Regions from separate parts of the Methylorubrum sp. B1-46 genome, predicted to be linked through region 1. Evidence: predicted binding sites of a transcription regulator. Region 1 holds the regulator's gene; the other holds the start of a gene.
The links. The regulator HrcA, encoded in region 1, represses chaperone genes, less so after heat shock. The targets are predictions, from matches to a motif close to GTTAGCACTCNCNNNNNGNGAGTGCTAAC.
Positions count from the first base shown of each region.

Region 2: a site for HrcA is predicted at 2,435-2,463, ahead of groES (co-chaperone GroES). Genes of this name have one in related genera too.

Region 1 covers NZ_CP088247.1:517,920-524,909, reverse strand. The annotation lists gene rdgB (RdgB/HAM1 family non-canonical purine NTP pyrophosphatase) at 1-309, opposite strand, end outside; gene rph (ribonuclease PH) at 306-1,019, opposite strand; gene LPC10_RS02535 (hypothetical protein) at 1,169-1,426, opposite strand; gene hrcA (heat-inducible transcriptional repressor HrcA) at 1,670-2,761, shown strand; gene LPC10_RS02525 (DMT family transporter) at 2,870-3,829, shown strand; gene LPC10_RS02520 (efflux RND transporter permease subunit) at 4,058-6,990, opposite strand, start outside.
Region 2 covers NZ_CP088247.1:5,239,669-5,246,658, forward strand. The annotation lists gene LPC10_RS24290 (hypothetical protein) at 1-110, opposite strand, end outside; gene groL (chaperonin GroEL) at 350-1,990, opposite strand; gene groES (co-chaperone GroES) at 2,075-2,365, opposite strand; partial or broken gene LPC10_RS24305 (CorA family divalent cation transporter) at 2,579-3,583, shown strand; gene LPC10_RS24310 (MarC family protein) at 3,687-4,328, opposite strand; gene LPC10_RS24315 (lipopolysaccharide biosynthesis protein) at 4,547-6,022, shown strand; gene glcE (glycolate oxidase subunit GlcE) at 6,122-6,990, shown strand, end outside.

The sequences.
Region 1 (6,990 bases):
GTTGAAGTCCTTGTTCGGGCCGGCCCAGCGGGCGGAGAACAGGCCCGGCGCCCCGTCGAGCGCGTTGACGCAGAGCCCGGAATCGTCTGCGAAGGCCGGCAGCCCTGAGGCCTTGGCGGCGGCGTGCGCCTTGATCGCCGCGTTCTCGGCGAACATCGTTCCGGTCTCGTCGGGCTCGGACAGCCCGAGTTCGCCGGCCGAGACCGCCTCGACGCCGAACGGGGCTAGCAACTCGCGCATCTCCACGAGCTTGCCGGCATTGTGGGTCGCGATGACGACCTTGCCGGAGAGGATGCGATGCCCACTCACGCGATGGCCTTCCGCTGCAGCTCGACGAGTTGCGCCACCCCGCCCTTGGCGAGCCGCAGCAATTCGAGGAATTGCTCGTCCGTGAACGGCTCCATCTCGGCGGTGCCCTGCACCTCGACGATGCCGCCCTTTCCGGTAACGACGAAGTTCGCGTCCGTCTCGGCGGCCGAATCCTCGGCATAGTCGAGGTCGAGCACCGGCTGGCCCTTGTAGATACCGCAGGAGACCGCCGCGACGTGGTCCTTCAGAGGATCGACCGAGATGATCGAGCGGGCACGCATCCAGGCCAGGCAATCGTGCAGCGCCACCCAGGCGCCGGTGATCGAGGCGGTGCGGGTGCCGCCATCGGCCTGGATCACGTCGCAATCGATGGTGATCTGGCGCTCGCCGAGCGCGGGCAGGTTGGTGACGGCCCGAAGCGAGCGGCCGATCAGCCGCTGGATCTCCTGCGTGCGGCCCGACGGCTTGCCGGAATTGACCTCGCGGCGGGTCCGCTCGTGGGTGGCGCGGGGCAGCATGGCGTATTCCGCCGTGACCCACCCCTTGCCGGAGCCGCGCAGCCAGGGCGGGCCGCGCTCTTCCAGAGAGGCGGTGCAGAGCACACGGGTGTTGCCGAAGGTGACGAGGCAGGAACCTTCCGCGTAGCGGGCGACCGCCCGCTCCAGCGTGACGTCGCGCATCGCGTCCGCCGCGCGCTTCGAGGGACGCATCCGTTCAGCTCCGTGTCGAAATTCGAAGCCCGGCCTCTTAGGCGCTGGCGGCCGTCGCGGCAACCGCCCGATGGTCTCAGTCCATTCGGAAGCGAAAAGGGCTGCCGTCTCGCGACGGCAGCCCCTCCATGCTCAGCCCTGCCGGCCGGTCACCAGCGGCGGTGATGGTGATAGCGGCGGTGGTGATGATGGCGCGGATGGTGGAAGCGGTGGTGGCGGTGCATGTGGCGGCGGTGGTGATAATGCCGGCGGTAGTGGCGGTGCGGGCGGTACTGCACCTGCTCGATGGCATCCCCTGCCGTGGCCGCCTCGGTCTGAATCGGGAGCGGAGCGGCCTGTGCGGCGCGGGGCGCCGAGGCGAGCCCGAGGCCGGTCACCGCGATCGCCAGGGCGGCGGCCTTGACCATGGTCTTTCGTGCGCCTGTAAGCACTGTCGGGAGCTCCATTTTCGCTTGAATGACGGGTAGGCGGGTTCGCGCTCGAAAGCGCGGCCCTGACCGAGAAACGACCTGAGAGCACCGAATGATCCCTCGTCCGGTCACGTTTGCCGACTAAACGCGTTCGGTATCCCCTGCCGTCGTGTCGCGAAGCGCGAGGATTGATCGGCGGCCCGCAAGCGCCCACAATCATTCGTCAGGTTTTTCGTGTCCTTGGTCGAAACCGTTCAGCCGATCGTGCAACCGCAGCCCCAAGCGCTCTCCGCCCTCAACGAGCGCGCCCGCGAAATCTTCCGGCAGATCGTCGAGAGCTACGTGACCACCGGCGAGCCGGTGGGATCGCGCAACCTCGCGCGGATCCTGCCGATGAGCCTGTCCCCGGCCTCGATCCGCAACGTCATGGCGGATCTGGAGCATTCGGGGCTCATCTTCGCGCCCCACACCTCCGCCGGCCGCCTGCCGACGGAACTCGGCCTGCGCTTCTTCGTGGATGCGATGATGGAGATCGGCGATGTCGATCTCGCCGAGAAGGCGCGGATCGAGGCGCAGATGCAGGCAGCGGCCTCGCGCCACACCTTCGATTCGGCGCTCGCCGAGGCCTCCTCGCTGCTGTCGGGGATCTCGCGGGGGGCGGGCGTGGTGCTGACCACCAAGGTCGATGCCGGGCTCAAGCATGTCGAGTTCGTCCGCCTCGACGCCGACCGGGCGCTGGTGGTGCTGGTCTCGATCGACGGCACCGTGGAGAACCGGCTGGTCGATCTGCCACCCGGTCTCCCGGCGGGCGCGCTGCAGGAGGCGTCGAACTTCCTCAACGCTCGTCTGCGCGGCCGCACGTTGGACGCCCTGCGCGCCGACATTGAGGCTGGCCGTACGGCGATGAAGCGGGAACTCGACGCGCTGACCGAGCGGCTGGTCGATGCCGGGCTCGCCACCACGGTCGGCCCCTCCGAGGCGCGCCAGCTCATCGTGCGGGGCCAAGCCAACCTCCTGGATGATCTGCGCGCGGCCGAGGACCTGGAGCGCATCCGCCTGCTGTTCAACGACCTGGAGACGCAGAAGGACGTGATCGAGCTGCTGGCGCGGGCCGAGCAAGGTGACGGCGTGCGCATCTTCATCGGCTCGGAGAACAAGCTGTTCTCGCTCTCCGGCTCGTCGATGATCGCCGCCCCCTTCCGCGACGGCGCGCAGAAGATCGTCGGCGTCGTCGGCGTGATCGGCCCGACGCGGCTGAACTATTCCCGCATCGTGCCGATGGTGGACTACACCGCCCGGGTGGTCTCGGGATTGCTCGACCGGTCTCGATGAGGATCGCGGCCCATCGGCCTTAGAACGGGATTCGAGAGCAGGAATCGGGAGGCGGCTCATCCGGGGGACGCCGTAGGCAGGGCGTGACTACACCTGCCGGAGTCCTCGATGTCGCCCGCCGTCAACCGTCCGATGTCCGCCACTCAATGGGCGATGCTGCTCGCCCTATCCGTGCTCTGGGGTGGATCGTTCTTCTTCACCGGCGTGGCTCTCTCCGCTCTGCCGCCCCTGACACTCGTCGTCCTGCGCGTCGGGATCGCGGCGCTGATCCTCAACCTCGTCCTGCCGCTGGCCGGCCTCGATCGACCGCGCGGTCGCGCGGTCTGGGGTGCATTCGTTGGCATGGGTCTGCTCAACAACGTCGTGCCGTTCCTCCTCATCGTCTGGGGTCAGACGCAGATTGCTTCCGGCCTAGCGGCGATTCTCAACGCGACGAGCCCGCTCTTCACCGTCCTCGTCGCCCACTGGTTCACGACCGATGAGCGCATGACCGTCAGCAAGTTCGCGGGCATGCTGATCGGTTTCGCCGGTGTCGTCGTGATGGTCGGATCCTCCGCTATCTCCGGGACGGAGAGTCACCTCGCGTCACAGATCGCGGTGCTCGCCGCGGCTCTGTCCTATGCCTGCGCCGGGGTGTTCGGACGACGCTTCCGCCGTCTCGGGGTGCCGCCGCTCGCGACCGCCGCGGGACAGGTCACGGCGTCCACGCTCCTGCTCCTGCCCGTCGCGCTGGTGGTGGACCGGCCGTGGACGCTGGCGATGCCGAGCGCGTCGGTCTGGGCCGCCGTGGTCGGCATCGCGATCCTGTCGACCGCTTTGGCCTACCTTCTGTACTTTCGCCTTCTGGCGAGCGCCGGAGCCACGAATCTTCTGCTCGTCACCTTCCTGATCCCGGTTTCCGCCATCCTGCTCGGCGCATTCGTGCTGGATGAGCGCCTGGAGATGCTTCACTATGCCGGGATGGTCCTCATCGGCTGCGGCCTCGCGGCGATCGACGGACGCCTCCTCCGGCGGGCTCGGAGTCCGCGCATCGACGCCCCTGAGATTTATCAGGGCCGGGACATCTGATGCGACCGCGGCTTGATCGCATTCGCTCGCGATGACGGAGATGAGACAAATCCCGAAGTGACCAACCGGAAAGGGTGTGAGGACGCCCGACGGGGTCATCCTCGAAAGACGACCGGCCGGCTCGTGCAAGGGGGCGGTGCACGGGCCGGCCGGTCATCGCGCGCTCAGGGGAGCGGTGCGATGGCGAGGCGCCTCACGATTGGGCGCGATGAGGATCGGGCTGCCGCGCTAGCGGTGCGTCGCGGCAACCGGGACGGGGCCGTCCTCCGGCTCGTCGCGGGGTCCGACGAAGCGGCCGAGCCCGCGCCCGATCCCGTTGCCGAGGCTGTCCATCAGCAGGAACACCGCCGGCACGAAGACCAGCGAGAGCAGCGTCGAGACGATTAGTCCGGCGATCACCGCCACCGCCATCGGCGCACGGAACTCGCCACCGATGCCGAGCGCCAGCGCCGAGGGCACCATGCCGGCGGCCATGGCGATGGTGGTCATCACGATGGGCCGCGCCCGCTTGCGCCCGGCATCGACGATGGCCGTGACACGATCGACCCCGGAGCGCATCTCCTCGACCGCGAAGTCCACGAGCATGATCGCGTTCTTCGTCACCAGACCCATCAGCATCAGGATGCCGATGACGACCGGCATCGAGATCGGCATCTGGCAGATCAGCAGGCCGAGGATGGCGCCGCCGATGGAGAGCGGCAGCGAGAACAGGATGGTGAGCGGCTGCAGGAATGAGCCGAACAGCAGCACCAGCACGGCGTAGACCATCATGATGCCGGCGCCCATCGCCAGAAGGAAGCCGGAGAACACCTCCTGCATGATCTCGGCGTCGCCGGTCTGCTTAATGGTGACGCCCGGCGGCAGGTTCCTCGCCGTCGGCGTGGCGAGCGCCTGCTCGATCAGCGAGCCGAGCGCGTCGGAGCCTTCCATATTGGCCTCGACCGCCACGCGCACGGCGCGATCGTAGCGCTCGATCGCGCCGGGGCCCTGGTCGAGTTCGATGTCAGCCACCGCCGCGAGCGGCACCGCCGTGCCGTTCTTGGCCGGCACCTTGAGGTTCTCGAGCCGCGCCACCGCGCCGCGGGCGCTCTCCGGGAGCTGGACCCGGATCGGTACCTGCCGGTCCTTGGCGTTGAACTTGGCGAGGTTGATGCCGATGTCGCCGATGGTGCCGACGCGTACGGTTTCGGCGATGACGTCGGTCGAGACGCCGAGATCGGCCGCCGCGCCTTCTTTCGGGCGGATGCGCACCTCGGTGCGGTTCAGGGGCGCCGTCGACATCACCGAGACGAGGTGCGGAATCGCCGCCATGTCGCGCTGGAGCCGGGCGGCGACGTCCGTCACCACGTCCACGTCAGGGCCGCTGACGACGAGGGCGAGGTCGCGCTGGCCGCTGTCGCGCAGGGTCCAGGAGCGGATGTCGGGCTCCTGCGCCAGCAGTCCGGCGATCTCGGACTCGATGGTCCATTGCCGCTTCGCGCGCTCGCTCTTCGGGCTCAGGTTCACGATCAGCGTGGCGAGCCGCGTCTCCTTCTTGCCGCCGGCCTGTCGCCCGCCATCGACGAAGACCGAGGTGACCTCGGGCAGGGCGCGGATGCGCGCGACCACGCGGTCGGCCACTGCGATGGTGTCGGGCAGGCGGGCGCCCGGCGCCAGCTCGATCATGAACAGGGTGCGGGCGTTGTCCTGCTTCGGAATGAAGCCCGAGGGCAGGAGCTTGGTCGAGACGATCGAGCCGGCAAACAGTGCCAGCCCCGCCATCAGGGTGATCCACTTGTGGCGCACCGACCAGCCGACGAGGCGGGTATAGGCGCGCATGATCGGACCCTCCCGCTCCTCAGCGTGGCCGTGGTCGCGCAGGAAGTAGGCGGCGAGCAGCGGCGTGATGAGGCGGGCCACCAGCAGCGACATGAACACGGAGACGGCGATGGTCAGGCCGAACTGGATGAAGTAGCGCCCGGCAATGCCGCCCATGAACGAGACCGGGGCGAACACCGCAATCAGGGTCGCGGTGATGGCGATGACTGCGAGCCCGATCTCGTCGGCGCCCTCGATCGAAGCACGATAGGGCGATTTGCCCATCCGCATATGGCGCACGACGTTCTCGATCTCGACGATGGCGTCGTCGACGAGGATACCGGTCACGAGCGTGATCGCGAGCAGGCTGATGCCGTTGAGGGTGAAGCCCATCGCGTCCATCGCCCAGAAAGTCGGCAGCACCGAGAGCGGCAGCGCCACCGCCGCGATCAGCGTGGCACGCCAATCGCGCAGGAAGAAGAACACGACGATGACGGCGAGCGCGGCGCCCTCCATCAGCGTGTGCATCGCCGAGGCGTAGCTGCCCCGCGTCGCCGCGACCGAGGAGTCGATCTCTTGGAACTGGATGTCGGGATAGTTCTGGGCGAACTCGGCGATCTTCTTCTCGACGCCCGCCGCGACCTCGGCATCGCTCGCGCCCGAGCCGCGGGAGACCGAGAAGGCGACGACGGACTCGCCGTTGAAGCGAGCGAAGGTGCGCGGCTCCTCGATCGAATCCTCGACCGTGGCGAGGTCGTCGAGGCGCACCTTGCGCCCGCCGGGCAGGACGATCGAGGTGGCTTTCAGGTCGCGGATGGTGCGCGAGGCGGCCAGCGTCCGGATCGACTGCTCGCGTCCGCCGACCTCGCCGCGCCCGCCGGCCAGATCGGCGGAGGTGACGCGCACTTGGCGGTTGACGTCGGCCGCGGTGATGCCGAGCGCCAGCAGCCGGTCGGGCAGGGGCGTGATGCGGATCTCGCGGGCGACACCGCCGACACGCTCGACGCCGCCGACGCCCTTCACGCCCTGCAAAGTGCGGGCGACCTTGTCCTCGACGAACCACGACAGGTCGGCCGGCGTCATCGCGGGCGACTTCACGCCGTAGATCAGGATCGGCAGGCCGGTGATCTCGACGCGCTGGATGACCGGCTCGTCGATGGTGCGGGGCAGGTTGATGCGGATCTTCGAGATCGCATCCTTGACGTCGTTGACGGCCCGGTCGGTGTTCACCTCAAGCCGGAACTCAACCGTGGTGACGGAGGAGCCTTCCGTGATCGCCGAGGTGATGTGCTTGACGCCGCGCACGCCCGCGATCGAGTCCTCGACCCATTTCGTTACCTGGGTCTGAAGCTCGGACGGGGCGG
Region 2 (6,990 bases), 670 kb from region 1:
GCCATCAGGCCATCGATCCGTATTCCCTCCGCCAGCGCCTGCATCAGACCCAGCATCTCCTCGCGGATATGCGCCTGCGGTGTCGAGGAGGCGGGGATACGGTCCGTCACGGTACTCGCGAAAGTCAGGCCGACAACGTCAGAAGGCTGCCGAGACGAAGCTGCCGAGACCTGGCCTCCGCGGCCACTGCATAGGATAGACTTGGCGTGCTTTTCCTGCAGGGGCCCAGAGCTGCGCCCCGGCGGCCGCATTCGGGTCAGCCCAGGGTCTGCCAATCCGGGATCTGCCAACGAAGAAGGGGCCGCCTCTCGGCGACCCCTCCCGCGTTCTTCGATCTTGGACGTGGACTTTAGAAGTCCATGCCGCCCATGCCGCCGCCGGGCATCGCCGGGGCCGGGCTGTCCTTCTTCGGCGCGTCCGCGACCATGGCTTCCGTGGTCACCAGCAGGCCGGCAACCGACGCCGCGTCCTGAAGGGCGGTGCGCACGACCTTGGCCGGGTCGACGATGCCGGCCTGGATCATGTCGACGTACTCTTCGGTCTGCGCGTTGAAGCCGAAGGTCTCGGAGCCGGTGTTGTCGGTGATCTTGCCGACGACGATCGAACCCTCGACGCCCGCGTTCTGGGCGATCTGGCGGATCGGGGCCTCAAGCGCCTTGAGCACGATCTTGATGCCGGCCTGGACGTCCGGAACGTCGGACTTCAGCTCGGCGACCGCCTTCTTGGCGCGGAGCAGAGCCGTGCCGCCGCCGGGGACGATGCCCTCTTCCACCGCAGCGCGGGTGGCGTTGAGCGCGTCGTCCACGCGGTCCTTCTTCTCCTTGACCTCGACCTCGGTCGCGCCGCCGACGCGGATCACCGCGACGCCGCCCGCGAGCTTGGCCAGACGCTCCTGAAGCTTCTCGCGGTCGTAGTCCGAGGTGGTCTCCTCGATCTGCGCCTTGATCTGCCCGACGCGGGCCTCGATGTCGGCCTTCTCGCCGAGACCGTCGATGATCGTGGTGTTCTCTTTCTCGATGCGGACGCGCTTGGCGCGGCCGAGCATCGGCAGGGCGACGTTCTCGAGCTTGATGCCGAGATCCTCGGAGATGGTCTGGCCCTTGGTGAGGATCGCGATGTCCTCGAGCATCGCCTTGCGGCGATCACCGAAGCCCGGAGCCTTCACGGCCGCGACCTTCAGGCCGCCGCGCAGCTTGTTCACGACGAGCGTGGCGAGCGCCTCGCCCTCGATGTCCTCGGCGATGATGACGAGCGGCTTGCCGGTCTGCACCACTGCCTCGAGCACCGGCAGCATCGGCTGGAGCGAGGAGAGCTTCTTCTCGTGGATGAGGATGTAGGGGTCCTCGAGCTCGGCGACCATCTTCTCCGCGTTCGTGACGAAGTACGGGGAGAGGTAGCCGCGGTCGAACTGCATGCCCTCGACGACGTCGAGCTCGGTCTCGGCGGTCTTGGCCTCCTCGACGGTGATGACGCCCTCGTTGCCCACCTTCTGCATGGCGTGGGCGATCATCTCGCCGATCTCCTTGTCGCCATTGGCGGAGATCGTGCCGACCTGGGCCACTTCCTCGGAGGAGGCGACCTTCTTGGCCCGCGCTGTGATGTCCTTCACGGCGGCCTGGGTGGCGAGGTCGATGCCGCGCTTCAGGTCCATCGGGTTGATGCCGGCGGCCACGTACTTGGCGCCCTCGCGGACGATGGCCTGGGCCAGCACGGTCGCGGTGGTGGTGCCGTCACCGGCGATGTCGTTGGTCTTCGAGGCCACTTCGCGCACCATCTGGGCGCCCATGTTCTCGAAGCGGTCGGAGAGCTCGATCTCCTTGGCGACCGTCACACCGTCCTTGGTGATGCGGGGGGCGCCGAAGGACTTCTCGATGACGACGTTGCGGCCCTTAGGACCGAGGGTGACCTTGACGGCATCCGCGAGGATGTCGACGCCGCGCAGCATCTTGTCGCGAGCGTCGGCGGAGAAACGAACGTCTTTCGCTGCCATGTGAGTACCTGCCTCAAATGAGAGTGTCGGAAAGCCCTGAAGCCAGCGGGAGCGGCCTCGAAGGGCGGTGAAGCGGGCGCGGCCTTAGGCGGCGACGACGCCCATGATGTCGGATTCCTTCATGATGAGGAGATCCTGGCCGTCGATCTTGACCTCGGTGCCGGACCACTTGCCGAACAGCACGCGGTCACCGACCTTCACGTCGAGGGCGTTGACGCGGCCCTGCTCGTCGCGGGCGCCAGGGCCGACGGCGACGATCTCGCCCTCTTGCGGCTTCTCCTTGGCGGTATCCGGGATGATGATGCCGCCCTTCGTCTTCTCTTCGCTCTCGATGCGACGGACGACGACGCGGTCGTGCAGCGGACGGAACTTCATGAGCTGCCCTCTTGCTTCGAAATGGCGGTTGGTCTTCATGCGGCCGGGACGACCGCGCTCCACCTGATTGTTAGCACTCGAAACGACTGAGTGCCAACGACGGCCGCGAGATAGGCTCGGGCGGTTTTCGAGTCAAGGCGCAGCTTCTTCCCGGCTGCGGCGTTTCTGCACGAATTTCGCGTGCATCCCGCACGACACGGACGATTCCTCCCGATGATGAGCCTGCACGGAGCGAGCGGCGCCGTCGAACACGGCGGCACGGACGGCAGCGCGAGCCTGCCCGATCATGCGCTCTGGATCGACTTGAACGACCCGACCGCGGAAGAGGCGGCACGGGTCGAGGAGAAGACCGGCATTCGCATTCCGTCGCGCGCAGCCCTCAGCGAGGTGTAATCGTCGAGCCGCCTGCGGCGCAACCGCGACGGACTCTCGCTCTCGACGCCGATGGTGACCTTCGACCGCTCGGATTTCAGCCTCAAGCCGCTGGGCTTCCTGCTCACCGCCGATCATCTCGTCACCGTGCGCTTTCACGAGATGCGGGCCTTCGCGGCGGTGCGCAAACGTGTGGATGACGGGGACGGCGACGGCAGCACCAGCACGCGGATGTTCCTGCTCGTGATCGAGGAACTGGTCGATAATCTCGCCGATCTGCTGGAGGAGATGTCGGGCGATCTCGACAGCCTCTCCACCCGCATCTTCGACTTCGATGGCGGCGCACGGCCGGGCGCACGGAAGGGCGACACCACAGCCCCGAAGCGCCGCGACCTCGCGCTGCGCCGCCTGCTCCGCTCGGTCGGGCGCCACGGCAAGTCGCTCGCCAAGGTCCGTGCCAGCCTGCTCGGGCTCGCGCGGATCGTCGCCTTCACCAAGAGCGAGTGCCAGCAGACGCTCGGCGAGGACGAACTGCCCCGCTTCGACACGCTGGCGCGCGACATCGCCTCGATCGACGAGTTCGAGACGCGACTCTCCGAGACTGTGCAGTTCCTGCTCGATGCGACCCTCGGGCTCATCAACATCGAGCAGAACAACGCTTTCCGCGTCCTCACCGTCGTGTCGGTGGTCGGCGTGCCGCCCACTCTCGTCGCCTCGATGTACGGCATGAATTTCAAGCACATGCCGGAACTCGACTGGGCCTACGGCTACCCCTACGGCCTTGCCCTGATCGCGATCTCAGCGGTCGTCCCGCTGCTCTACTTCAAGACGAAGGGCTGGCTCTAAGCTATCGTTTTGCACCGCCATTTCCGAAGAGTCGGTGACCACCGTCAGGGACGGTGCTCTCGCGCCGCGTGGGGAGGCGCACGTTTCGGGAGCATCCCGCGTCTCAGTGGCTGAGGCCGGGGAAAAGGTTTTGCAGGCTCGTCACCATCATCTCCATCGCGACGGCGGCGAGGATCATGCCCATCAGGCGGCGCGTGATCGCGGTTGCTGTTGCGGAGAGGTGCCGGCCCAGCCATGGGGCGGAGAGCAGCGCGACCGTCAGCAGGGCGAGGAAGGCGCCGACGCCGATCGCGAGTTCCAGCCAGTTCCCCTTCGTTTCGGCGGCGTGGCCGTAGACGATGAGCGTGGCGATCGTTCCCGGACCGACGAGCAGAGGGATCGTCAGCGGATAGATCGCGACGCTCGCCGCATCGATCGTGTCTTCCCTCTCATTGGGGGTGCGGCCGTGCGTCCGGCTCGATGAGCCCTGCAGCATCGAGAGCGCGATCGTCAGAACGATGAGCCCGCCCGCCAGACGAAAGTCGTCGACGCTGAGCCCGAAGGCGTCCAGGACAAGCTGCCCACCGAGGATCGAGACGAGGCAGCCGATCGTGGTCCCGAGCGCCGCCGTGGCGGCCACCCGCCGACGTACGGCGTCCGACGCGCCCTCGGTGAGGGACAGGAACACTGGTACGTTCGCGATCGGGTTCATGATGGCGAACAGGGCAGCGAAGACCTTCGTGACGAAGGGTAGGTCGATCGACATCGCGAGCCTCTGTTTCGAACGCGTCCGGCTCATAGCATGCCGCGGGCCTCGGCACGGCGGGCCGGCATCGATCGGCAACGGCGAGCGGGGATATGGGTCCGTACCGCAACGGCGGTGACGCGGCCGCCCCACAATTCAGGCTTTGTTGGCGGCTAGCTGCGAGTCTCGCCTGTGAACGACACTTGGCTCCAGGCTGAGCGAGCAGCGCACCCCGTCCCATGGCCGTCATCGCCGCCTTCATCCTCAATGCCGGGCTGAACTTCGTCCTCGGCATCGCCATCGCCCGGATGCTGGGGCCGGCCGATTTCGGTCGCTTCGCCCTGGCGACGGCCGGGGCGGTCGTGCTCAACACCCTGCTGTTCGAGTGGCTGCGGCTCTCGGCGACGCGGTTCTACTCGGCGCGGGTGCGCGAGGCCGAGCCGTGGATCCGCCGGGGGCTCGATCAGGCCTATGGGGCCGTCGCGGTGGCGCTGTTCGCCGCCGCCGCCCTCTGCGCCGGGCTCGGGATCGCCGTCGATCCGACCCCCGAGGGCCGGTGGGTGATGACCGCCGGCACCATGGTCGCGGCGATCGGCATCGGACTGTTCGATTATCATGCGGCGCTCGCCCGCGCCCGTTTCATCGGCGGCGCCTATCTCCGGCTCGTGGTGTGGAAGAACGGTCTCGCCTTCATCCTGATGGCCGGCACCGCCTGGCTGTTTCCCCAACCGGTCTGGGTGCTGATCGCGGGCGGCGCGAGCCAATTCCTCGCGGTGCTGCCGATGCGCAAAATTCTCGGCGACAAGCTTCTCGGTGACGGGCTGCTCGGACACGCACCCGCCTCGCCCCACGGCCAGATGCGAAGGACCCTGCGCCTGTTCGCGGCCTACGGCCTGCCCCTGATCGCGGCCAACGCCGTCTACCAGATCATGCCCTTCCTCAACCGGGCCGCCATCGCCGGGACCGCGGGATTCGCCGAGGCGGGCTACTTCGCGCTCGCCGCCGATCTCGGCTCGCGCGCCTTCTCGACGCTCGGGGCGGCCCTCGACCTGCTCCTGTTCCAGATCGCCGTGCAGGCCGAGGAGCATCACGGGCGCGAGGCCGCCGAGACCCAGGTCTCACGCAACATCGCCATCGTGGTGGCGCTGCTCCTGCCCTGCGCCGCCGGCTACTGGGCGGTGACCCCGGCGCTTCAGGCGCTGATCGTGCCGGAGGAATTCCGCGGGCCGTTCGCGGATTACACCGACCTGCTGATCCCGGGCCTGTTCTGCCTCTCGATCATGAACTTCGCTCTCAATCCGATTTTCCAGATCCGGCGCCGGACCAGCCCGGTCGTCGCCGCCGCCCTGGCCGGCTTGGCCGTCAACGGTGTCGGCCTCCTCGTGTTGCCGCGGTGGATTGGACCGCAGGGCGTCGCTGTCGCGCAGACGCTGGGTCTCGCTACGGCGGTCGTCGTGCTCGGCTTGCGGGCCCTGACGGGAGCCGAGCGCCTGCCTCTGCCGGGGCGCGACCTCGCCCTGACCGTGGGCGCCTGCTTCGCCATGGTTCTGGCAGTGCTGCCGTTCCGCGGCCTGGAGCCGACGCTGGCCCTGCCGGCCTGCATCGGTGCCGGGGTGCTGGTCTACGGCGCGCTGGTCTGGTTCCTCGACATCGCGGGGCTGCGCACGGTGGTGCGGGAGCGCTTTCCGAAACGGCTTACCGCGCCCGTTCGTTGAGGCGGGCATCAAGGCCCGCTTGCCAGGCTCGTCCAATCGGGGTTTGAGTCCGGACGCGCTTTCAAAAACGCCCAAAAGAAACCCCACGGGACGGAAACGATGATCTCATACGCGCCGGCGACTGAGCAGGAGGCGGCCGCTATCGTCGCGCAGGCGGCCGGCCGCTCGGAGCCGCTGCGGCTCGTCGGCGGCGGCACCAAGGCGGCGTTCGGACGTCCGCCCCAGGACGAGGCGACGCTTTCCGCGACCGGACTCACCGGCATCACCCTCTACGAGCCGGCGGAGATGGTCGTCGCCGCCCGCGCCGGCACGCCGCTCGCCGAGGTGGAGGCTCTGCTGGCCGGGCGCGGCCAGATGCTGCCCTTCGAGCCGATGGATCACCGCCCGCTCCTCGGGTCCACCGGCGAGCCGACCTTCGGCGGGGTGGCGGCCGCCAACAATTCCGGGCCGCGGCGCATCAATGCGGGCGCGGCCCGCGACAGCCTGATCGGCGTGCGCTTCGTCAACGGCCGCGGCCAAGCGATCAAGTCCGGCGGGCGGGTGATGAAGAACGTCACCGGCCTCGACCTCGTGAAGCTGATGGCCGGCTCCTGGGGCACCCTCGGCCTGCTGACGGAAGTCACTTTCAAGGTGCTGCCGGTGCAGGAGCAGGTCACGACCCTGGTCCTGCCGGGCCTTGACGACGCGACGGCGGTCGAGGCGCTCGCCGCCGCCCTCGGCTCGCCGTTCGAACTCACGGGCGCCGCCCATCTGCCCGGCGGGGTCGGCGGCGGCGAGCCGCGCACACTGATGCGCGTCGAGGGTTTTTCTAAGTCGGTGGCGTATCGCCTCGGCGAGTTGCGCCGGCTGCTGCGCCGTTACGGGGAGGCGCATACCGCCGAGGGCGAGGCCAGCGCCGCGCTCTGGGGCGCGGTGCGCGATGCGACGCCGCTGGCCGAGCCGCGCGGCGCCGCGATCTGGCGGATCTC